2 regions of the Streptomyces sp. NPDC006923 genome follow, and region 1 is predicted to be linked to the other one. Evidence: riboswitches for the same ligand, from Rfam matches in the RefSeq annotation. Region 1 holds a riboswitch; the other holds the start of a gene.
What was found. A riboswitch is a leader RNA that binds a small molecule or an ion and turns the genes downstream of it on or off. The one in region 1 is predicted to bind glycine.
Positions count from the first base shown of each region.

Region 2: linked by a shared signal. The riboswitch ahead of gcvP (aminomethyl-transferring glycine dehydrogenase) and the one ahead of gcvT (glycine cleavage system aminomethyltransferase GcvT) in region 1 are both predicted to bind glycine.

Region 1 is NZ_JBEYIF010000006.1:484,810-496,222, reverse strand. It holds gene ABZ707_RS15575 (ABC transporter permease) at 1-101, opposite strand, end outside; gene ABZ707_RS15570 (ABC transporter substrate-binding protein) at 174-1,931, opposite strand; gene ABZ707_RS15565 (ABC transporter permease) at 1,989-2,987, opposite strand; gene ABZ707_RS15560 (enhanced serine sensitivity protein SseB C-terminal domain-containing protein) at 3,528-4,313, opposite strand; gene ABZ707_RS15555 (enhanced serine sensitivity protein SseB) at 4,599-5,339, opposite strand; gene ABZ707_RS15550 (AAA family ATPase) at 5,445-6,116, opposite strand; glycine riboswitch at 6,335-6,432, shown strand; gene gcvT (glycine cleavage system aminomethyltransferase GcvT) at 6,581-7,729, shown strand; gene gcvH (glycine cleavage system protein GcvH) at 7,818-8,195, shown strand; gene glyA (serine hydroxymethyltransferase) at 8,248-9,516, shown strand; gene ABZ707_RS15530 (L-serine ammonia-lyase) at 9,810-11,192, shown strand.
Region 2 is NZ_JBEYIF010000020.1:108,780-120,192, forward strand. It holds gene ABZ707_RS29570 (FadR/GntR family transcriptional regulator) at 1-484, opposite strand, end outside; gene ABZ707_RS29575 (PhzF family phenazine biosynthesis protein) at 681-1,502, shown strand; gene ABZ707_RS29580 (CPBP family intramembrane glutamic endopeptidase) at 1,524-2,324, opposite strand; gene ABZ707_RS29585 (glutamate--cysteine ligase) at 2,511-4,034, opposite strand; gene ABZ707_RS29590 (hypothetical protein) at 4,537-5,145, shown strand; gene ABZ707_RS29595 (DUF5999 family protein) at 5,469-5,675, shown strand; gene gcvP (aminomethyl-transferring glycine dehydrogenase) at 5,804-8,689, opposite strand; glycine riboswitch at 8,870-8,968, opposite strand; gene ABZ707_RS29605 (PRC-barrel domain-containing protein) at 9,082-9,480, shown strand; gene ABZ707_RS29610 (DNA polymerase IV) at 9,375-10,898, opposite strand; gene ABZ707_RS29615 (MerR family transcriptional regulator) at 10,969-11,413, opposite strand, start outside.

The DNA.
Region 1 (11,413 bases):
GCCATTCTCGGCAGCAGGAAGAAGATGCCGAAGGTGACCGCGCTGACGACCAGCAGCAGGATCACTGCGGCGATCGACCGGCGGATGATGTACGAGATCACGGGGACCGGCGCTGATGCCCGCGGGCCGAATGGCCCGCGGGCATCAATGCCTTCACCTGCCTTCCGGGGCTACTACTTCGTGGTGCCGATGTTGAGGTAGTCGTACTGACCACTGAAGGCAGCGGTCGAGGTGACATTGGTGGCGGCGGGCGAGCGGTACAGCAGGACCTTGAAGTAGGTCAGGGGGACGATGACCGCCTGGTCCATGACCTTCTTGTCGATCTCGTTGTAGGCCGTGTTGCGGGCCGCCTCGTCCGTGTTGGAGATCGCGGTGTCCAGCAGCTTGTTGATCGTCGGATCGTTGAGCTGCGAGAGGTTCGTGTTGCCGGACTGGCCGATGGCCTTGCCGTGCACGATCTGCTGCAGGAAGCCGTAGCCGGTCGGCCAGTCGGCACCCCACTGCATCATCATCAGACCGATCTTCTGGTCCACGGTGAACTTCGGCACACCCGCGTAGTCGGTGAAGTACTTGCCGGCGGGGTACTGCTTGATCTTGGCGTCGATGCCGACCTTGCTCAGCGCGGCGACGATCGCGGTGGCGGCGTCGACCTCGCTCTGACGGTCGCTGCGCGCGGTGATGAAGGTCGAGATCTTCTCCGTACCGCAGGCCTTCAGGTGCTCCTTCGCCTTGGCGACGTCACCCTTGTTGCCCGGGGTCGGGTACGTGTCGAACTTCTGGTAGCCGATGACGTCGGGCGGCATCACGGTGGTGGCGATGTCGCCGCGGATCGGGCCGCCCATCGCGGTCTGCACGGAGACCTTGTCGACGGCGTACTGCACGGCCTTGCGGCACTCGACGTTGTCGAACGGCTTGACCTTGGAGTTGATCGCCATGTAGACGAGACGGCCACCGGTCGTGTTGTCCGTGTTGGCCTTCAGCTTCGGGTCGCTCAGGATCTGCGCCTGGGTCTGGGTCCCGACGCCGACGCCCGTGAGGTCGACCTGGGTGTTACCGGCAAGGAGGTCCTTGTCGATGGTCTCCTGTGCGACCTTCAGGTTGACGACGATCTTGTCCGCGTACTGCTTGCGCAGCGGGTCCGTCTTCGCGTCCCAGTTCGGGTTCTTGACGAGGACGACCTGCTTGCCGTCCTCGTAGCTCTGGAACTTGTAGGAACCGGTGGACGCGATGGTCTTGACGTAGTCCGCGCCCGTGTCCTTGGCCTTCGGCACCGGAGCGGTCTGCGGGGCGCTGACCAGGTAGTCGAAGTCCGCGAAGGACTTGTTCAGGTGGAAGACGACGGTCTGGTCGTCCGGCGTCTCGATGGACGCCAGGCCCTTGTCGCTCTTGTCCTTGTACGGGCCCTTGTACTTGTCCTTGTCCTCCAGGAGCTGCTGGAAGTAGTTCGGACCGAGGGACAGCACGTCACGGGCGAAGTTGGAGCGCTCGACGGCGTACTTGACGTCCTTCGAGGTGACGGCGGTGCCGTCGTCGTACTTGACGCCCGCGCGGAGCTTGTACGTCCAGGTCTTGCCGTCGTCGCTGGGCGTGCCCTTGGACTCGGCGAGGTCAGGGACGAGCTCGTTGCCCTTCGCGCCGGGAGCCGGGTTGAAGGTCATCAGCGGGCGGGCGTACAGCCGGCTGAAGTTGTACATGTACGCGTAGTACGTGTTGCCGGGGTCGAAGGAGTCCGGCACGTCGGCCATCGCGTAGGTGACCGTGCCCCCCTTCTTGTCGGAGACGTTGGTCACCTCCTTGGTGGCGGCGTTGGCTCCGGCGGATTTGGCTCCGCCGTTACCGTCACCGCCCTTGTCCTCGGCCTTACTGCAGCCTGCGAGCAGGAGGCTCGCGCTGCTGATGACCACGAGTGCGGTCACGGCTGACCTTCGCATGATGGTCGGTTACCCCTTCGTAATTGAAAATCGGACAAAGGCTCGGTCCGGCAGACGTCAGTGGCTGCGCGGGTCGAGCGCATCCCTCAGGCCGTCACCGAGCAGGTTGAACGCCAGCACGGTGACGAAGATGGCGAGGCCCGGTACGACCATGTACTGGGGGTCGACCTGGTAGAAGTCGACTGCCTGGTTGAGCATGCCGCCCCAGGAAGCCTGCGGCGGCTGGATCCCCACGCCGAGGAAGCTGAGCGACGCCTCGAAGATGATGTTGGTCGGGATGAGCAGCGTCGAGTAGACGATGATCGGCCCGACGAGGTTCGGGAGCAGTTCCTTGAAGAGGATGTACGGACCGCGCGCACCCATCCCGCGCGACGCGTCCACGAACTCCCGCTCCCTCAGCGCCAGCGTCTGACCGCGGACGATCCGGCCCATGTACGGCCAGTTGAAGAAGCCGATCACGAAGATCAGTACGGAGATGTGGAGCGGCAGGCCCGAAAGGCCGAAGGCACCGCCCTGGAGGGTGGCCGAGATGGCGATCGCGAAGAGCAGCAGCGGGAAGGCCAGGAAGGTGTCCATCATCCGGCTGATGACCGTGTCGACCCGGCCCCCGTAGTAGCCCGCGACAACGCCGAGGACGGCGCCGATGGCGTTGGAGAGCACGGTGGCGCCGAAGGCCACCACCAGGGAGACCCAGGAACCCTCGATGATCCGCGCGAAGATGTCGCGGCCGAACTTGGGCTCCACGCCCAGCGGGTGGTCCCAGCTCATTCCGCCGAACCCGCCCTTGGGCAGGGTGGTGTTGGGGTCGATGAGGTCCTGGTTGAAGGCGTTCGGGTCGAGGCCGAGCAGCGACTGGATCGGGCGGGACAGGGCCGCGATCAGGATGAGCAGCACGACGATGACACCACCGGCGACCGCCACCTTGTCCCGCTTGAAGCGGGTCCAGGCGATTCGTCCGAGCGAGCGGCCTTCGATCTGCTTGGACTCGACGCCCTTCAGCACGGCCTCGGGCTGCGCGTTCGCCGCCGGCCCGGTGGTCTCGATAGGTGCCGTCATGTGTGCTGGAGACCTCTCTTGGCCGACGGTGGTCGGCTCATGACCGCCGCAGTAGCGGCACGTTCAGATCGTTGGTACTCGTGGCTTGCCGGTGGCGGGAACCGCTTCTGTAAAGCGCATCGCACACGACTTAAACCACTTGCTCCGTGGAGTCTTCAGGGACTTTGCGATCACCCGCCAGCCCCGCAGGGGAATGGTTGCTCAACCGTGATGCGTTTATAGGGTTTCCGTTATCCGAACACCGTGACCTCCTCAGCGGACCGACCCCGCCACACATCCAATAGGTCGGGCATGTCCCCCAAAGGACCCTATAAACCAGGGAATTGGGGACGTATGGAAGCGTTCGGCGGAGTGATCCGCCCGGAGTGCGCGGTTTACTCCCCCGACACGACACGGGGTGCCCGCCGGTAACAGCGACCGGGGGCCGGAGGGCCGCATCACGGACAAGTGGGACATAAGCGGATGTTTCCGGCGGTCGACCGGGCGTCCTCACGCACCGGCGGCCGTACGACACGTGTTCCGCGTGTGTACGTCCGGTGTTCAGTACGGGCGCTGGGCGGGCGGCGGGTAGCCGTAGCCGGTGGGCGACTCCGGGGCGGCGTGCGCCTCGCGGTCGTAGAACGGACGGGAGTTGACACGCAGCCACATGGTCACGGGGTCGTACTCGTCGGACATCGCGACCGTGGAGACGGGCAGCCCGTCCGGGACGGCGGCGACCGACTGCCGCATCATCGCGCGTACGGAGTCCACGGCGGCCGGGCTCGTGTCGTAGAGGTCGAGACCGATCGCGAGATACGGGGCGCCGAGCGCCGGCTGCACCCAGGCGCGGCGCAGCGAGCGCACCACGGGGGTGCGGTGCGCGTTCTGGGTGAGCTGGGCGTAGAACTGCGGAAGCTCGATGGCCGGGTCCGAGAGCCGCAGCGGGCCGGCCGGCATCCGGTCGAGGCCGGTGGCGATCCGGCGCAGATCGAGCCAGGGGATGCCGACGCCGCCGCCGGGAGCGTGCGGATTGAGCCAGATCCCCCAGCGGTCGGGGTAGAGGGCGCGGGCGATGTCACGGCCCGTGACCACCTCGTGCGCGCGGTTCCAGCCGCTGACGGCGAGCTCCTGGGCGGAGGTGACGCAGGGCGCGTAGCCCAGTCCGTCGATCTCCATGTTGCCGTACTGGGCCTCGGGCGAACCGGCCCGGCCGTGCCAGAGCAGCATCCAGACGCTGTCCTCGGCGAGAGCGTGCAGGAGCGCCTCGTACGCGTCGTAGCGCCCCGGCGTCACCTGGCTCAGCATGTGCTCGACCTGCCCGGTCGCAGCGGTGCCTGACGCGCTCACTCTGGGTCCCGCCCCTCTTCGATCCACCATTCGGCCAGCTCCCCCGAGGTCCCGGCGGCGCCGGCCGTCCTTCGTGCCGGGTCCGGCCGGGCGGTGCGGCGGCCCCGGGGACACCGCGTCCGGCGACGGCCGCCGGGATCCCCGCCACGGCCGCACCGGCCGCGCCGACCATCAAACCAGCTTAGGCGGCGGTGCTGACACAGACTTGACGACTGATATGTCCGGCGCTATACCGGCGCCGTGTCCACCGCGCCGACGAACGGCACCTGCCCGTTCCGGCCGGGCTCAGACGTACCCGCGCTGATAGAAGGGACGCACCTTCGCCAGCAGCCAGTCGCCGACCGGGTCCTGGGCCACGTCCAGCAGGACGAGATTGACCGGCCAGCCGACCTGGACCCGGCCCAGCGCCCGGCCCAGCGCGTCCATCGGGACATTGCGCTCGGCCGCCTCCCAGGAGGAGAGCTGGACGCCTATGAACAGCACCGGGGACTCGCCCTCGACGCTGGCGAGCGCGCGGCGGGCGGACAGCACCACACCGGCCGCCTCGAACTCGGCCGCGGCGGCGGTGAGGAAATCAACCGGATCCTCCTGCCAGTCCGGCTCGAAGAGCCGTACGCGTCCGCCGGACGCGGGGCCGTCGAGCGGGCTGCGGCCCGTCCGGCACAGCTCGGCCACGGCGAGCGGCGGCAGCGGCGCGCCGACCGCGCCGCCCGGATTGACGGCGATACCGAGCCCCGGCGGCAGCCCCCGGGCGAAGTCGCGGGCCGGTGCGACGGTGAAGGACATATGGGCGCCGACGCACTGGAGGTACTGCTGTTCGGAGCTGTACACCGGGACGTACGGGGCGCCTTCGAGCTCGATCGTCGGCAGATCGAGATGGGGGCTTTCGGGCCCGCCGCCGTTGGGCAGCGGCACCCAGATCTGGCTTCTGCCGAGCACCTCGACCAGCCGCCCGCCCGCCGCGTCGCTCCCGAGCGAGGCGCTGAGCACCTCTTCGAGCTCATTGCCCGGCCATGCTGTATTCACGGTCTTCCCTCCGCCCACGTTGCTGCCGCTGACCCTAACGCCGCGGGACGGGCCCCGTGCGGGCCAGGCGGGCGCAGAGCCGGGGCCGGGGCGCCGGGCCGCCGCTCACTCTCCGCGCGGCGCCGGGAACGCGATGCTGCCCAGCGCTCCCGCCGCTTGCCTGTCGAGCAGGACGGCGGAGGCGCAACCGCGCGGGAGGCGTCCCGTCTCGGCCGCGGCGATCAGACCGCCCACCGCGCGGCGGTGCCGGGCGAACGCGTAACCGGAGACACCGCGGCCGCGTTCCCGCTGGCCCGCGCGCGCGACCTCGGGTGCGACGTCCAGCAGGACGAGATGGAGCCGCCGGCCGCGCCTGCGGGCCTCCCGGGCCAGCCAGCGCCGCACCCAGGTCTGCGTACCGCAGTCATGGACGACGACGCTCTCGCCGGAGCGCAGCGCGCGGCGCAGCCCCGCGTAGTGCGCGATTCGGACGAGCGGGCGGTAGACGGCGTAGGGCAGCCGCCCGGGAAGCCGTCGCTCCCAGCGGTCCCTGGCGTCCTGCGAATCGATTCCGCCGCCCGCGGCGGCCCGCCGGATCAGTGTCGACTTGCCGCTGCCCGGCAGCCCCGAGACGACCACTATGTCTCCGGCGGCGAAGGCGAGGCCCGTCGGCCCCCGGCCGTCTCGCGCCCGCAGGTCCCGGACCAGCGGCGCGGGCCGCGTCATCGCCTCCCGGGCCTCCCGCCGGGCGGGCACCCCCGCCGTCGCCGCATACGTGCCGACCCCGTGCGACCTCATCGCCGTCCCCCTGTCAGCTCAGTCACCCTGGCACATGTCCCTTCCCCATGAAGTGTAAAGAAATGGTAATGCCGTACAAGCTTTTCATGGCGCCCGGCGCGTCAGGGGCCGGGCGCGCCGCCGGGGCGGTCCGGAAGTCCCGCCCGGTCCACGGGCTCCATCGCGCCCTCGGCGCCGACGCGTGCGATGATGTGCCCGCCAACTGCATACCGGCCGTTTGAATCCACGCGGGAGAGTCCCGGTCACCGTGTGCGCCGGGCGCCGAAGGAGCAAGTTCCTCCCTTGAATCTCTCAGGCCCCGTACCGCGTGGATGAGGCAGATCTGAAAAGCGGGCCGCAGTGCTGCGGCCCCACCCAAGGTGCAAGTCACGACCGTCCGTACGCGCGGTCGTGGTGAACCTCTCAGGTTCCGATGACAGATGGGGAGGACCGTCCTCGCCCGTCATGCCCTGGGAGCCACACCGATGAGCCATGTCCCGCCGAGCAGCACCCCCGGCAGCCCGCGCCGTACGGCGCTCGACGCCGTACACCGCGCCCTGGGCGCGACCATGACCGACTTCGCGGGCTGGGACATGCCGCTGCGGTACGGCAGTGAGCGCGACGAGCACAACGCCGTCCGCACCAGGGCCGGCCTCTTCGACCTCTCCCACATGGGCGAGATCACCGTCTCGGGTCCTGAGGCGGCCCGGTTCCTCGACTACGCGCTGGTCGGCAATATCGGCGCTGTCGCGGTGGGCCGCGCCCGCTACACGATGATCTGCCAGGAGGACGGCGGGATCCTGGACGACCTGATCGTCTACCGCCTCGGCGAGGACGAGTACCTGGTCGTCGCCAACGCCTCCAACGCCCAGACCGTGCTGGACGCGCTGACCGCCCGCGCGGCCGGTTTCGACGCCGGGGTGCGCGACGACCGCGACGCGTACGCGCTGCTCGCGGTCCAGGGCCCGGAGTCCCCGGGCATCCTGAAGTCGCTGACCGACGCCCCGCTGGACGAGCTCAAGTACTACGCGGGCCTGCCCGGCACCGTGGCCGGTGTGCCCGCCCTGATCGCCCGTACGGGCTACACCGGCGAGGACGGTTTCGAACTCTTCGTCGAGCCCCGGTACGCGGAGCGGCTGTGGCAGGCGCTGACCGAGGCCGGCGAGGGCGTCGGTCTGGTGCCCTGCGGGCTGTCCTGCCGCGACACCCTCCGTCTTGAGGCGGGCATGCCGCTGTACGGGAACGAGCTGACCACCGGCCTGACCCCGTTCGACGCGGGCCTGGGCCGGGTGGTCAAGTTCGAGAAGACGTCGAACGACGGCGACTTCGTCGGCCGCCCGGCGCTGGAGGCCGCCGCCGAGCGCGCCGCGTCCGCCCCGCCGCGCAAGCTGGTCGGCCTGGTCGCCGAGGGCCGCCGGGTCCCGCGCGCCGGCTACCAGGTCGTCGCCGGCGGAGTGACCATCGGCGAGATCACCTCCGGCGCCCCCTCCCCGACCCTGGGCAGGCCGATCGCCATGGCGTACGTCGACGCCTCGCACGCCGAGCCCGGCACGGCCGGTGTGGGAGTGGACATCCGCGGCTCGCACGAGCCGTACGAGGTCGTCGCACTGCCCTTCTACAAGCGTCAGAAGTGACCCGCCGGTCCCGGGTACGCCCGGGGCCGTCTCGGTCCGTAAGACATCCGTTCCTCAGCACTCCCCCGCGTACAGGAGAATTCACCTCATGAGCAACCCCCAGCAGCTTCGTTACAGCAAGGAGCACGAGTGGCTGACGGCCGCCGAGGACGGCGTGTCGACGGTCGGTATCACGGAGCACGCGGCCAACGCCCTCGGCGATGTCGTGTATGTCCAGCTTCCGGAGGTGGGTGACACAGTGACCGCGGGCGAGACCTGCGGCGAGCTGGAGTCGACCAAGTCGGTCAGCGATCTGTACGCCCCGGTGACCGGTGAGGTCGTCGAGACGAACCAGGACGTCGTGGACGAGCCCTCGCTGGTGAACTCCGCCCCGTTCGAGGGCGGCTGGCTGTTCAAGGTGCGCGTCGCGGAGGAGCCGAAGGACCTGCTCTCCGCCGACGAGTACACAGAGTTCTCCGGCAACTGACGTGCTTGCGGGCACCGACGTGCCCACGGCAACTGAGACCCCAGGGACTGTGATGTCTTCGAAGTCGCTTCTGAACACCTCGCTCCATGAGCTCGACCCGGACGTCGCCGCCGCTGTCGACGCCGAACTCCACCGTCAGCAGTCCACCCTCGAAATGATCGCCTCGGAGAACTTCGCTCCGGTCGCGGTCATGGAGGCCCAGGGCTCCGTACTGACCAACAAGTACGCGGAGGGCTACCCGGGCCGCCGCTACTACGGCGGCTGCGAGCACGTCGATGTCGTCGAGCAGATCGCCATCGACCGTGTCAAGGCGCTCTTCGGGGCCGAGCACGCGAACGTACAGCCGCACTCGGGCGCACAGGCGAACGCGGCCGCGATGTTCGCGCTGCTCTCTCCCGGCGACACCATCATGGGTCTGAACCTCGCCCACGGCGGGCACCTGACCCACGGTATGAAGATCAACTTCTCCGGCAAGCTCTACAACGTCGTCGCCTACCACGTCGACGAGGGGACCGGCCAGGTCGACATGGCCGAGGTCGAGCGGCTCGCCAAGGAGTCCAGGCCCAAGCTGATCGTGGCCGGCTGGTCGGCGTATCCCCGCCGGCTCGACTTCGCGGCCTTCCGCCGGATCGCGGACGAGGTCGGCGCGTACCTCATGGTCGACATGGCGCACTTCGCCGGTCTGGTCGCCGCGGGCCTGCACCCCAACCCGGTGCCGCACGCGCATGTCGTCACCACGACCACGCACAAGACCCTCGGCGGCCCGCGCGGCGGAGTGATCCTCTCCACGCAGGAGCTGGCGAAGAAGATCAACTCCGCGGTCTTCCCCGGCCAGCAGGGCGGCCCGCTGGAGCATGTCATCGCCGGCAAGGCGGTCGCCTTCAAGGTCGCGGCCACGGAGGAGTTCAAGGAGCGCCAGCAGCGCACCCTGGAGGGCGCCCGTATCCTCGCCGAGCGCCTGGTGCGGCCGGACGTCGCCGAGGTGGGCGTCTCCGTCCTCTCCGGTGGTACGGACGTCCACCTGGTCCTGGTCGACCTGCGCCACTCCGAGCTGGACGGTCAGCAGGCCGAGGACCGCCTTCACGAGATCGGCATCACGGTCAACCGCAACGCCGTCCCGAACGACCCGCGGCCCCCGATGGTCACCTCGGGTCTGCGGATCGGCACCCCGGCGCTCGCCACCCGCGGCTTCGGCGCGGAGGACTTCAGCGAGGTCGCGGAGATCATCGCGGCGGCGCTCAAGCCGTCGTTCGACCGCGCCGAGCTGGCAGGCCGGGTCTCCGTACTGGCCGAGAAGCACCCGCTCTACCCTGGTCTCTGAGGATTCCGGAGCGATTGGCCCTCGCGGGGCCTTTCAAGGGAAACGGCCTTTTCGAGAAGAACGGCCCCTCCGAGGGGCACGGCACGACCCACGGGGCACCGCGCGCACACCCGACCGTGTACGCGCGGTGCCCCGCACCATGTATCTCGCATTGCTCGCGTTGTTCGCGTATTCGTCCATCCGTGTATCCGTGTGCCCCGTGTCCGCGTACCCCGCGGAAACGTATCTGTGTACGTGCGGTTTCTGCGCCACCCCGGCAGACAACGGCGTCTACCCGTCAGAGGAGTACCCCCGTGGCCATCTCGGTCTTCGACCTGTTCTCGATCGGCATCGGCCCGTCCAGCTCACACACCGTCGGCCCGATGCGCGCGGCCCGGATGTTCGCCCGCCGCCTCAAGAACGAGGGCCTGCTCGTCCACACCGCGTCGGTACGGGCCGAGCTGTACGGCTCGCTCGGCGCGACCGGCCACGGCCACGGCACCCCGAAGGCCGTCCTCCTCGGCCTGGAGGGCAACTCCCCGCGCACGGTCGACGTGGAGAGCGCCGACGAACAGGCGGAACGTATCCGCGCCCGCGGCCGGCTCAATCTGCTCGGGACGCACGAGATCGCCTTCGACGCCGGTGAGGATCTGGTCCTGCACCGCCGCAAGGCCCTGCCGTACCACGCCAACGGCATGACGGTCTCCGCGTACGGCGCCGACGGCGGGCTGCTCCTGGAGAAGACGTACTACTCGGTCGGCGGCGGTTTTGTGGTGGACGAGGACGCGGTGGGCGAGGACCGGATCAAGCTCGACGACACGGTGCTCACCCATCCCTTCCGCACCGGTGACGAGCTGCTGCGCCTGTCACGGGAGACGGGCCTGTCGATCTCCGCGCTGATGATGGAGAACGAGAGGGCCTGGCGCACGGAGGAGGAGATCCGGGCCGGCCTGCTGGAGATCTGGCGGGTGATGCAGGCGTGCGTCTCGCGCGGCATGGCCCGCGAGGGCATCCTGCCCGGGGGCCTCAAGGTCCGCCGCCGCGCGGCCCACTCGGCGCGCCAGCTCCGCGCGGAGGGCGACCCGCGGGGCCACGCCATGGAGTGGATCACGCTCTACGCCATGGCCGTGAACGAGGAGAACGCCGCGGGTGGCCGTGTTGTCACCGCCCCCACCAACGGCGCCGCCGGCATCATCCCGGCCGTGCTGCACTACTACATGAACTTCGCGGCGGGCGGGGCCACCGACGAGGAGAAGGCGGAAAACGTGGTCCGCTTCCTCCTCGCGGCGGGCGCGATCGGCATGCTCTTCAAGGAGAACGCCTCCATCTCCGGCGCCGAGGTCGGCTGCCAGGGCGAGGTCGGTTCGGCCTGCTCGATGGCGGCGGGCGCGCTCGCCGAGGTGCTCGGCGGCAGCGCGGAACAGGTGGAGAACGCCGCCGAGATCGGCATGGAGCACAACCTCGGCCTGACCTGCGACCCGGTCGGCGGCCTGGTGCAGATCCCGTGCATCGAGCGCAACGGCATGGCGGCGGTGAAGGCGGTCACGGCGGCGAAGATGGCGCTGCGCGGCGACGGCAGCCACAAGGTCTCCCTGGACAAGGTCATCAAGACCATGAAGGAGACCGGCGCCGACATGTCCGTGAAGTACAAGGAGACGGCGCGCGGCGGCCTCGCGGTGAACATCATCGAGTGCTGAGGATGTGGGCCCTGACCAGCGTGTTCGTGCCTTTTGGCGCTGTCGGGGCCTCCCCTGCCCACACGGTGGAAAGTCCCTGAGACCTCCCTGGGACAGACGTGGAAGTCCCTGAAAAGTCCCTGGGAAGTCCCCATGGAAGGGGCTCTTGGCCTGCGGGTTCGCGGTATGTGATCAACGCCTGATACACCGCTCGCCCACCACTGGACGTATTGAATCGGTCC
Region 2 (11,413 bases), on a different contig from region 1:
CATCATGGAAATCGACATCCGCCTGCGCCTTCACGACAACATCCGTCGCCGTTTCCAGAGCGTCCCTGGCCGCGCGAATCGCTGCGAGGTCCTCCGCGCTCGCCCGCTCCGTCGCCAGCCTGACGGTCTCCACCTCAAGCGGGATACGCGCCTCTATGAGCTGCCGGACCGTGGGCCGCCCCGCGCGGTACAGCGCGTCATAACTGCGCGCCTGCTGAGACGTCTGTTCACATACGAACGATCCCCGGCCGGGCGCGACCTGGATCAGATGCTGGGCCTCCAGCCGCCGCAGCACCTCACGCACCACATTCCGGCTGGCGTGGAACTGGACGGCGAGCTCACGCTCGGACGGCAGCTTGGCCCCGACGGCGATCTCTCCGGACCGGATGTCGTGCTCCAGCTGACGCGCGATGCGCTCGGTCAAGAGTCCGCGCTGAGCGGGAGGTACGACACGGCCCGCCTGTGAGATAGGGGCAGCTGGCATGCGAAAGAGGATACAGGCCGACGCTCCACCCCATGAGCGGCTTCATTGGGACGTGGCATGATCCTGGTGGACCGGCGCCACGGCGAACGGGCGTCCCCACCCGGGGTGGATGGGGGTGTTTTGACCACGCGGCGAGGTGCCGTGACTGTCGTCGCACGCCCGCCGGGGACGACGGGACGGCCCTTAATCTCGGTCCATGCGGATTCGAATCGTCGACGCCTTCACCGACCGTCCCTTCGCCGGAAACCCGGCCGGAGTGCTCCTTCTGGACTCCGGCGCCTTCCCCGACGACACCTGGCTCCAGCGGGTGGCGGCGGAGGTGAATCTCTCGGAGACCGCCTTCGCCCACCCCCTGCCGCCCGGCGGCGACGCCGACTGGGCGCTGCGCTGGTTCACCCCTGCCGTCGAGGTGGACATGTGCGGCCATGCCACGCTGGCCACCGCGCATGTGCTGCGCTCCACCGGACTGGCCTCCGGCCCCGTACGCTTCGCCGCCCGGTGCGGGATCCTCGGCGCCACCGCGCACGCGGACGGCACCCTCACTCTCGACTTCCCGACCTCCACGCTGACCCCCGTGGAGGTCCCGGGCGGGATGGCCGCCGCGCTCGGCGCCGAGCCGGTCTCGGTGCACGACACCGCGGAGCACATCGGTGATCTGCTGGTCGAGCTGGCCGACGAGCGGACGGTACGGAGCCTCGCCCCCGATTCCGCCTCGCTCGTCGCGCTTGCCCGGCGGGGCATCATCGTCACCGCCGCCGCCGAGGAGCCGGGCCGCCACTACGACTTCGTCTCACGGGGCTTCTTCCCGGGTGTCGGCATCGACGAGGACCCGGTGACCGGCAGCGCCCACACGGCCCTGGCCCCGTTCTGGTCCGCGAAGCTGGGCCGTACCGAGCTGACCGGCCTCCAGGCGTCCGCGCGCACCGGACTGGTACGCACCTCGCTGCGCGGCGAACGGACCCTGCTCACCGGCCACGCGGTCACCGTCATCGACGGCGAGCTGCTCAGCGCGCCATGACCCGGGACGTACCGGCGGGCTCTACGGCGTGGGCAGCCAGCCGACCTTCCCCGCCAGCAGGGCGTACCCGACGAACGCGCCGATGTCGAGCAGCGCGTGAGCGGCCACCAGGGGGCCGACCCGCCCCCAGCGCCGGTACAGCAGCACGAACACGACGCCCATCACCATATTGCCGAGGAAGCCGCCGATGCCCTGGTACAGGTGGTAGGAGCCCCGCAGCACCGAACTCGCCGCCAGGGCCGCCATGGGCGTCCAGCCGAGCTGCCCGAGTCTGCGCAGCAGATACCCGACGACGATGACCTCCTCCAGTACGGAGTTCTGCACCGCCGAGAGAATCAGCACCGGGAACTTCCACCACACGTCCGGCAGCGATTCCGGCACCACCGTCAGATTGAATCCGACCGCCTGCGCCACCAGATAGAACGCGAGTCCGGCGCTGCCGATACCGGCCGCCACCAGCGTGCCGCGGCCCAGATCGGGCCCCGGCCGCCGCCGGTCGAAGCCGATGGCGGCCAGTCCGCTGCCCTCCCTCAGCAGCAGGTGCGCGACCAGCGCGACCGGCACCAGCGCGGTGCTGATCCCGAAGAGCTGCCAGGCCAGATCGAGCCAGGGCCGCCCGGGGGCGGCCGACGCGTTGAGTGTGGCCGCCTGGTCGCGCAGCGCCTCCGGCCTGGTCAGCGAACCCACAAAGCTGATCAGCGCCGATACGCCGCTCGCGCCGAGCGAGAGCGCCAGCACAAGGACCGTCTCGGACCGGAGAGTCCCCCGTGAGATCGTCTCCCGGGAAAAAGCACCGGCCTCGCGTCCCGCCTCCTCCTGCACACCCGCCTCCAGTTCGCGTGCGACATGACGTCACAGCTTGCCCGACGAGTATGTGACGGGCGCGGGCAGGGCCCGTTCGCCACGCATGGCGGTGGGGACGGGCCGGCTCGGGAGGACGGGGCGCGGGCGGCCACGACAGCCGCGGCGCCGCACGGACGGGTCAGCCCCGGGCCCGTGCGGCGCTTCTCAGGCCGCGCCCCCGGCGGACGCCGGCGGAAGCCCCACCGGCCAGGTGTGCACCGGCTCCCCCTGGTGCATCAGCTCGCTGTAGCGGCGAGTGGTGGCCGCGAGCGCCGCGTCCCGTCCCAGCCCCGCCTCCAGCGCCCGGTGGAAGGTCTCGACCTGCCACGATGCTCCGTTCACCCGGCGTTTGCAGCGCTCCTCGATCACCTGGAGATAGAAGTCGCGGTCGGCGGGCGCGATGTTCCACGCGTCGAGCCCGGCCGCGGCGAGCGGCAGCAGTTCGTCGCGTACGAGCTTCACGACCGGCACGGTGGTGGTGCCGGCGGCCCGGCCGGGGCGGGGCCACCGCAGCTCTGCGTCGATGCCGTGACGGCAGGCGACATCGAAGTTCTCCGCGGCATCCTCGAACGACAGCCTGTGCCACACCGGCCTGGTGTCCTCGGCGAGCGCCCGCACCAGACCGTAGTAGAAGGCGGCGTTGGCGATCACATCGGTGACCGTGGGACCGGCCGGCAGCACACGGTTCTCCACGCGCAGATGCGGTACGCCGTCGGCGACCTCGTAGACGGGCCGGTTCCAGCGGTACACCGTGCCGTTGTGCAGGACCAGTTCCTGGAGGCCCGGCATGCCGCCTTCGTCCAGGACACGCATCGGATCCTGGTCGTCGCAGATCGGCAGCAGCGGAGGGAAATACCGCAGATTCTCCTCGAACAGGTCATAGGCGGAGTCGATCCAGCGCTCACCGAACCAGGTCCGCGGGCGCACGCCCTGTGCTTTCAGCTCCGGTGGGCGGGTGTCGGTGGCCTGTTCGAAAAGCGGCGGCCTGGACTCCCGCCACAGCTCCCGGCCGAACAGGAACGGCGCGTTGGCACCCAGTGCCACCTGCACGGACGCCATGGCCTGAGCGGCGTTCCAGACATCCGCGAAGCGGTCGGGGGTGACCTGGAGATGCAGTTGCACGGAGGTGCAGGCGGCTTCCGGAGTGATCGACGCCGACGCGGACGTCAGCCGTTCGACGCCCTCGATGTCCAGGGTGAAATCCTCGCCCCTGGCCGCGACCATCTGCTCGTTGAGGAGCTTGTAGCGGTCGACGTCCGAGAGATTCGCGGAGACCACATCATGCTGGCCGAGCGTCGGGAGAATTCCGATCATCACGATCCCCGCGTCCACCTCGCTCGCTTTGCGGTGGGCATATCCGAGGCCGGTGCGCAGTTCCTCGGCAAGCTGATCGAGAACACGGCCGTCCAACCGGTGCGGGGCGACATTGACTTCCAGGTTGAACATTCCGAGTTCGGTCTGGAAATCACCGCTCGCGATGCGCTTCAGAACCTCCGTATTCATCATGCGGGGCATGCCGTCGGAGCCCGCCAGATTCAGCTCGATCTCCAGACCCATCAGGTTTTTGGGCCGGTCGAACCTCTCCTCCGCCAGGAGTCGCTCCAGCACCGCCAGGCACTGCTGCAGCTTCCTGCGGTACTTCCGCCGATCGGACAGGGCTGAACCGCTCGTCCCGACCTTCTCCCCCATCGAAGTGTCCCTCCTCGAGTGGGCAACCCGCGGCCTTGGCCGCTCGCGTCACGATCGATAATGCCCACACAGAGTGATCCGTAACGTCCCACGGACGTCTGACGCCCGGTAGAGTGCCGGCAGCGGTCGTGCGGCACATTCCTTTGGCATGACGCGGCGATGTTCCGTTACGGGCATATGACCGTCGTTGAAAAAGCCAACGAGTTTCGGCCGACCCCGTCGGACGAATCGACGCAGGCCAGGCGCCTGCGTTCACTGTTTATCGACGGAAATTTCGCGGGAGAAGGACCTGATAGTGACTTGCCCGCAATATCCATGAACGCTAGAAGAAACATGATGTGAACACGTGTCGTATAAACTGCGGTACAAGGCAGAGAGCCCGCGTCCGGCCGCACAGCCCTGACGCCTACCTCCGACCCCGCATATGCCGACAGCGACGTCCGCACACGCCCATGCTCCACCTCACGCGTCACCCTGTCTCCTGAGTGAGAGGCAACCCACCATGCCGCTGCATGTCTCCCCGGCCCCCGCGCCCGCCCTGCGCAGCGTTCTCGCGGCACTCGGTTCCCCCACGGCCGTCCGCGACGCCCACACGCCCGCTCTGCAGTCCGTCCAGGGACCGCTGAGCCCCGAGCTCCCGCTTCCCGTCCATGTACTCGACCAGGTCACCCCGGCCGGCCGGACGGCCACGCCGGAGGGCCGCGTCCCGCGGACCAGACTGGTCGGCTGGCGTTTCCTGATCCGCGCCGGCGACCACGCCGTGGCCGCAGCCGACACCATGCTCACCCCGGACGGCTGGGCCTTCTCGCGCTTCTTCGAGGGCCCCTACGTCACCGCCACCGAACGCGCCGTACGCCAGGCGGAGAGCCTGGGCACCGCCTATCAGCCCCGGCTGCTCTCGGTGCCCGAGCTGTACATGCTCACGCTCTGGCTGCACACGGACACGGAGGCGGACGCCTCCACCGGTTCGCCCACGGCCTCCGACGTCCTGGTGCCCCTGGCCCCCGCCCCGCCGGGCATCGCGGCGCACCGCCCGCATCGCGTCGCCGAGCTGCTGCCGGTGATCGGGCTGCGGCTCACCCCGGCGCCGCTCCTGCGCACCCCCGCCTGAATCGCCTTCGGCCGGCCGGCCTCATGGGGGCGGCAGTCCTGTGCCCCGCGACCTCTGGCATCCGCCCCAGGCCGCGGGGCACAGGACTGCCCATCCGGACTAGCCCGGACCGGCCCCCCCGAACCACCCGAAAAGACAGTGAAGTTGAGCCGAACCGTCCGGCCGGGTGACACGTCATTGAGCATAGGGAAGCGCTGCCGCGAAATACCTGCGGATTACCGTCTCTAGGGCAACACTAGGACTGGACCAAACAGATACGGGGGGCGGCCATGACCACACCGAGCCGCAGGACACTCGCCACGACACAGCGAAAGAACTCACCCATGTGCCAGCACCAGCCAGCCTGTCCTTCAGCCGACTCCGCCGACCGCGACGCCGCCCGACTGACGGCACACCACCCCGAGCAGGGCTGGAGTCTGCTGTGCAATGGCGTCCTGGTCTTCGAGGACACGGGTGAACTGCTGCCGGACGGACAGATCATCGCTCCGCACCGGCCGCTGCGGACCGAGCAGGTGGTGACGGCGGCCTGATGCCGTCCGGCGGCCCCGCCGCCGTCCTTCCGGCTGGGGCCGGCCCGCGGACGATCCCGCGCACCGGCCCCGACATGCGGCCGCCCCGCAGGGCAGCCCTTCCGACGCCCCTGCCGAGGCGTCCCTGCTCAGTGGTCGTACGCGTCCAGCGGCGGGCAGGAGCAGACCAGATTGCGGTCGCCGAACGCACCGTCGATCCGGCGGACCGGCGGCCAGTACTTGTCGGCGGCCGAGACACCGGCCGGGAAGGCCGCCTCGGCGCGGGTGTACGCGTGCTCCCACTCCCCGCCCAGCGCGGCGGCCGTGTGCGGGGCGTTGCGCAGCGGGTTGTCGTCCGCGGGCCACTCGCCCGACGCCACCCGCTCGATCTCCGCGCGAATCGCGATCATCGCCGCGCAAAAACGATCGATCTCGTGCAGATCCTCGCTCTCGGTGGGCTCGATCATCAGCGTGCCCGCGACCGGGAACGACATCGTCGGCGCGTGGAAGCCGTAGTCGATCAGCCTCTTGGCGATGTCGTCGACGCTGACGCCGGTGGCCTTGGACAGCGGCCGCAGGTCCACGATGCACTCATGGGCCACGAGTCCGTTGGGACCGGTGTACAGCACCGGGTAGTGCGGTTCGAGGCGCTTGGCGATGTAGTTGGCCGCGAGCACGGCGACCTGCGTCGCGCGCTTGAGACCCTCGCCACCCATCAGGCGTACGTACGCCCACGCGATCGGCAGGATCCCGGCCGAGCCCCAGGGAGCCGCCGAGACCGGTCCGACGCCCGTCTCGGGGCCCGCCGCGGGCTGGAGCGGGTGGTTGGGCAGATACGGGGCCAGGTGGGCCCGGACGCCGACGGGACCCACACCCGGGCCACCGCCGCCGTGCGGGATGCAGAACGTCTTGTGCAGATTCAGATGGGACACGTCCGAGCCGAACTTGCCGGGCTTGGCCAGCCCGACCAGCGCGTTGAGGTTGGCGCCGTCCACGTACACCTGGCCGCCCGCGTCGTGCACCGCCGCGCAGATGTCACTGATGTGCTCCTCGAACACACCGTGGGTGGACGGGTAGGTGACCATCAGCACGGCGAGTTCGTCCCCGTACTGCTCGATCTTGGCGTGCAGGTCCTCGACATCGACGTCGCCGTCCTCACGCGTCTTCACCACGACGACCTTCATCCCGGCCATGACCGCGCTCGCGGCGTTCGTGCCGTGCGCGGAGGACGGGATGAGACAGACGGTACGATCCGTGTCGCCGTTGGCCCGGTGGTACGCCCGTACGGCCAGCAGACCGGCCAGCTCGCCCTGCGAACCGGCGTTGGGCTGGAGGGAGACCGCGTCATAGCCGGTGACCTCGGCCAGCCGCTCCTCCAGCTCCCTGATGAGCGTCAAATAGCCCTGTGCCTGCTCGGCCGGGGCGAACGGGTGCAGCGCGCCGAACTCGGGCCAGGTGACCGGCTCCATCTCGGTGGTCGCGTTCAGCTTCATGGTGCAGGAGCCCAGCGGGATCATGCCGCGGTCCAGCGCGTAGTCGCGGTCGGCGAGCCGGCGCAGGTAGCGCAGCATCGCGGTCTCGGAACGGTGCTGGTGGAAGACGGGATGCGTCAGGTACTCGTCGGTACGCAGGAAGCCCTTGGGCAGGGAATCGTCCGTGACCGCGTCCAGCGCCTCGATGTCACCCTCGATCCCGAAGGTGTGCCACACGGTGGTGAGCTGAACGCGTCCGGTGGTCTCGTCGCAGGCGACGGAGACATGGTCGGCGTCCACCCGGTGGAGGTTGATGCCGTTCTCGCGGGCGGCGGCGACCACATCGGCGGCCCGGCCCGGCACCCGGACGGTCAGCGTGTCGAAGTACGTGTCGTGCACGACCTCGGCGCCGCCGGCGCGCAGCCCCTCGGCGAGCAGCGTCGCATAGCGATGGGTGCGCCGCGCGATGCTCCGCAGCCCGTCGGGGCCGTGGTAGACGGCGTACATGCCCGCCATCACGGCGAGCAGCACCTGAGCGGTGCAGATGTTGCTGGTGGCCTTCTCACGGCGGATGTGCTGTTCACGGGTCTGCAGCGCCAGCCGGTACGCCTTGTTGCCGTCGGCGTCCACGGAGACTCCGACAAGCCGGCCCGGCAGGCTGCGCGCGAACTTCTCACGGACGGCCATGAACCCGGCGTGCGGTCCGCCGAAGCCCATCGGCACGCCGAAGCGCTGTGAGGTGCCGACCGCGATGTCCGCGCCCAGCTCACCGGGCGAGGTGAGGAGGGTCAGCGCGAGCAGGTCGGCGGCGACGGTGACAATGGCGCCGATCTCGTGGGCCTGCTCGATGACGGGCCTGATGTCCCGCACCGCCCCCGACGCGCCCGGATACTGGATCAGCACGCCGAAGACTCCGCGTTCGGCCGTCTCGGCGGGGATGCCCTCGCTCAGGTCCGCGACGACCACCTCGACGCCGGTCGGCTCGGCGCGGGTCCTGATCACGGCGATGGTCTGCGGCAGGGCGTCGGCGTCGACCAGGAAGACGCCGTCCTTGACCTTGCCGACCCGGCGGGCCAGCGCCATCGCCTCCGCCGCGGCGGTGCCCTCGTCCAGGAGGGAGGCGCCCGAGGTCGGCAGACCGGTCAGGTCCGCCACGACCGTCTGGAAGTTGAGCAGCGCCTCCAGCCGGCCCTGGGAGATCTCCGGCTGGTACGGCGTGTACGCGGTGTACCAGGCTGGGTTCTCCATGACATTGCGGAGGATCACCGGCGGAGTGAAGGTGCCGTAGTAACCGAGACCGATCATCGGCACGAGCACCTGGTTGCGGTCGCCGAGCGTGCGCAGCTCGGCCTCGACCTCCACCTCGGTACGGGCGGCGGGAAGCCTCAGCGCCTCCGCGCTCTTGATCACGTCGGGCACCGCGGCGGCGGTCAGCTCGTCGAGCGAGCCGTAGCCGACCTGCGCGAGCATCTTCGCCTGCGCCGCGGCGTCGGGCCCGATGTGGCGCTGCTCGAAGGGGGTGCCCCGTTCGAGCTGTGAGAGCGGAATGCGGTTGGGGGTCATGCGGAGGCCTCCTGGTCTGACACGACCTGCGAGGGCACCGGCGGCGGTGCGGGTGCCCGGACGGCCTCCCCCTCTGTCATCTCGACCTGAGAGCTTCACCGGCCCGCCCGGAGGCGGCCCGGCTTTCACCGTCGGTGAGAGCGGATGTTGTCCGACGCCCGCCCTGCTTTCCAGAGTGACCTCGTCCGTGCGGTACAGGGGCCTGAGAGATTCCGGGGAGGATTTGCTCCTTCGGCGTCCTCCGATGATCTCACCGGAAGACTCTCCCGCACGGGGTCAGCAGCCGCCAGCCAGCCTACCAGCGTGCTCCGGGGCACTGTTTTCGAGTGGCCGATGCCACCAATCTGCACTTTTGTATTATTTACGTTCAGTTGCGACCAGTTGGAGGGACCGTGGAGACCGACATCGATCCGCGCAGCCTGATCGGCCGCAAGGCGTTCGACCGTGACGGCCACAAGCTCGGGACGGTGGACGAGGTGTACCTGGACGACGCCACCGGAGCCCCTGAATGGGCGGCCGTCCGCACCGGCCTCTTCAGCCGCGACGCCTTCGTCCCCCTCGCCCCCAGCACTCTCGCCGACGACGCGCTCCACGTCCCCTTCGAACGCGCCCTCATCAAGGACGCCCCGGACTTCGGCGTCGGCCGCCACCTCTCCCCCGAGCAGGAGCTCCAGCTTTACCACCACTACGGACTGGCCCTTCCCGAACCCGAGCCGCCGGAGCGGCCCGCGTCCCGGTCCGACCACGACGGGGAACGCGACTTCGGACGGCTGGCCGGCCAGGACGACTGATCCGGCGGCGCGGGCACCAGCGGCAGCGGCTCCGACAGCTCCAGATCGGGGTCGTCGACCCAGAACGTCCGCACCCGCCCCGGCGCCGACCCCGGCTCCTCGAACCGGACGGTGACCCTTCGCAGCCCGCTGCCCTGCACCCAGCCCGCCCCGAACACGTTGTGCCGCACATCGTGTCCGGCCGGGAAGCGCCGCTCGGCGGGCGTCCCGGCCACCACCACGGCCCCGGTCGCGGCCTCAGGGGCGGGCTCCGGGCCGCTCTCCGGCTCCGGCGCCCGGTCGTGTTCGGGCACGCCGTCGCCGGCCGCCTGACGAGCGGCCGCCTCATGAGCGGCCGCCTCATGGGCCGCCGCCTGGGCGAAGAGATCCTCCTGTGTGAAGTCCGCGAGGCCGGTCACGCCCACGCCCAGCAGCCGCACCCCGCCCGTGGTGTCCACCGCCTCCAGCAGCCGCCCCGCGGCCTCCCGCACCACTCCAGGATCGTCCGTGGGCCCGCGGAGCGTCTCCGAACGGGTCAGCGTCGAGAAGTCGTACCGCCGCACCTTGAGGACGACGGTCCTGCCCGAGCGTCCGGCCGCCCGCAGCCGCTCCACACAGCGGTCGGCGAGCCGGTCGACCTCCGTCCGCACCCGCACCCGGTCATGCAGATCGACATCGAAGGTGTCCTCGACCGACACCGACTTGGCGTCGCGCTCGGAGACCACGGGCCGGTCGTCGTATCCGCGCGCCATCCGGTACAGCGAAGCTCCGTGCGCCCTCCCCAGCAGCCGTACGAGTTCGTCCTCACCGGCTTCGGCCAGCTCGGCGACCGTGGTCATCCCCGCCCGTCTCAGATGTTCACCGGTCGCCGGCCCCACGCCGGGCAGCGTCCTCACGGGCATGGGCCCGAGCAACTCGCGCTCCGTGCCCGGTTCGATGAGGACCAGCCCGTCGGGCTTCGCCTGCTCCGAGCCGATCTTCGCCAGCATCTTGGAGCCCGCCAGCCCCACCGAGCCGGTGAGCCCCGTCACCGCTCTGATGTCCCGGCGCAGCCGCTCCCCCGCCGCCCGCGCCGAGGCCGTGTCGTCGGCAGAACCGCCTGCCTCCAGATCCACGAAGGCCTCGTCCAGGCTGAGCGGCTCCACCAGCGGGGAGAGCCTGGCCAGCAGCTCCATCACCTGCTCGCTGATGGCGCGGTAGACGCTGAAACGCGGCACCAGATAAGCGGCGTTCGGCGCGAGGCGTCTCGCCTGCGCCATCGGCATCGCCGAGTGCACCCCGAACCGTCTCGCCTCGTACGACGCGGTCGACACCACCCCGCGGGGGCCCAGGCCACCGACCACCACCGGCTTTCCGCGCAGACTCGGCTTCGCCGCCTGCTCCGCCGCTGCGAAGAAGGCATCCATGTCCAGATGCAGGATGGTCGGCGCGGATCTCACCCCACCGATGCTGCCTCACGCCACTGACAATCGGTCGCGGGCACGGCGGCCCCGCAGCGCCGGGAGGAGCTCAGACCGCGCGGTCGCGGCGCCGCCGGGCCAGTTCGTCCGCCGGATTGTTGCCGACGAGCGTCTCGCCGGTGTCGATCCTCTCCCCATGGAGCTGGGACAGCGCCGCCTGCACATCCCGCCACACCACACCCACCGCGATGCCGAAGACCCCCTGGCCGCCCTGGAGCAGGCTCACGACCTCGTCCGGTGAGGAGCACTCGTAGACCGTCGCGCCGTCACTCATGAGCGTCACCCGCTCAAGGTCCCGGAAACCGCCGGCCCGAAGATGCTGGACCGCCGCCCGGATGTTCTGCAGAGCGACCCCGGTGTCCAGGAACCGCTTCACGATCTTGAGTACGACCACATCGCGGAAACTGTAGAGCCGCTGGGTGCCCGATCCGTATGCCGGACGCACACTCGGCTCCACCAGCCCCGTACGGGCCCAGTAGTCCAACTGGCGGTAT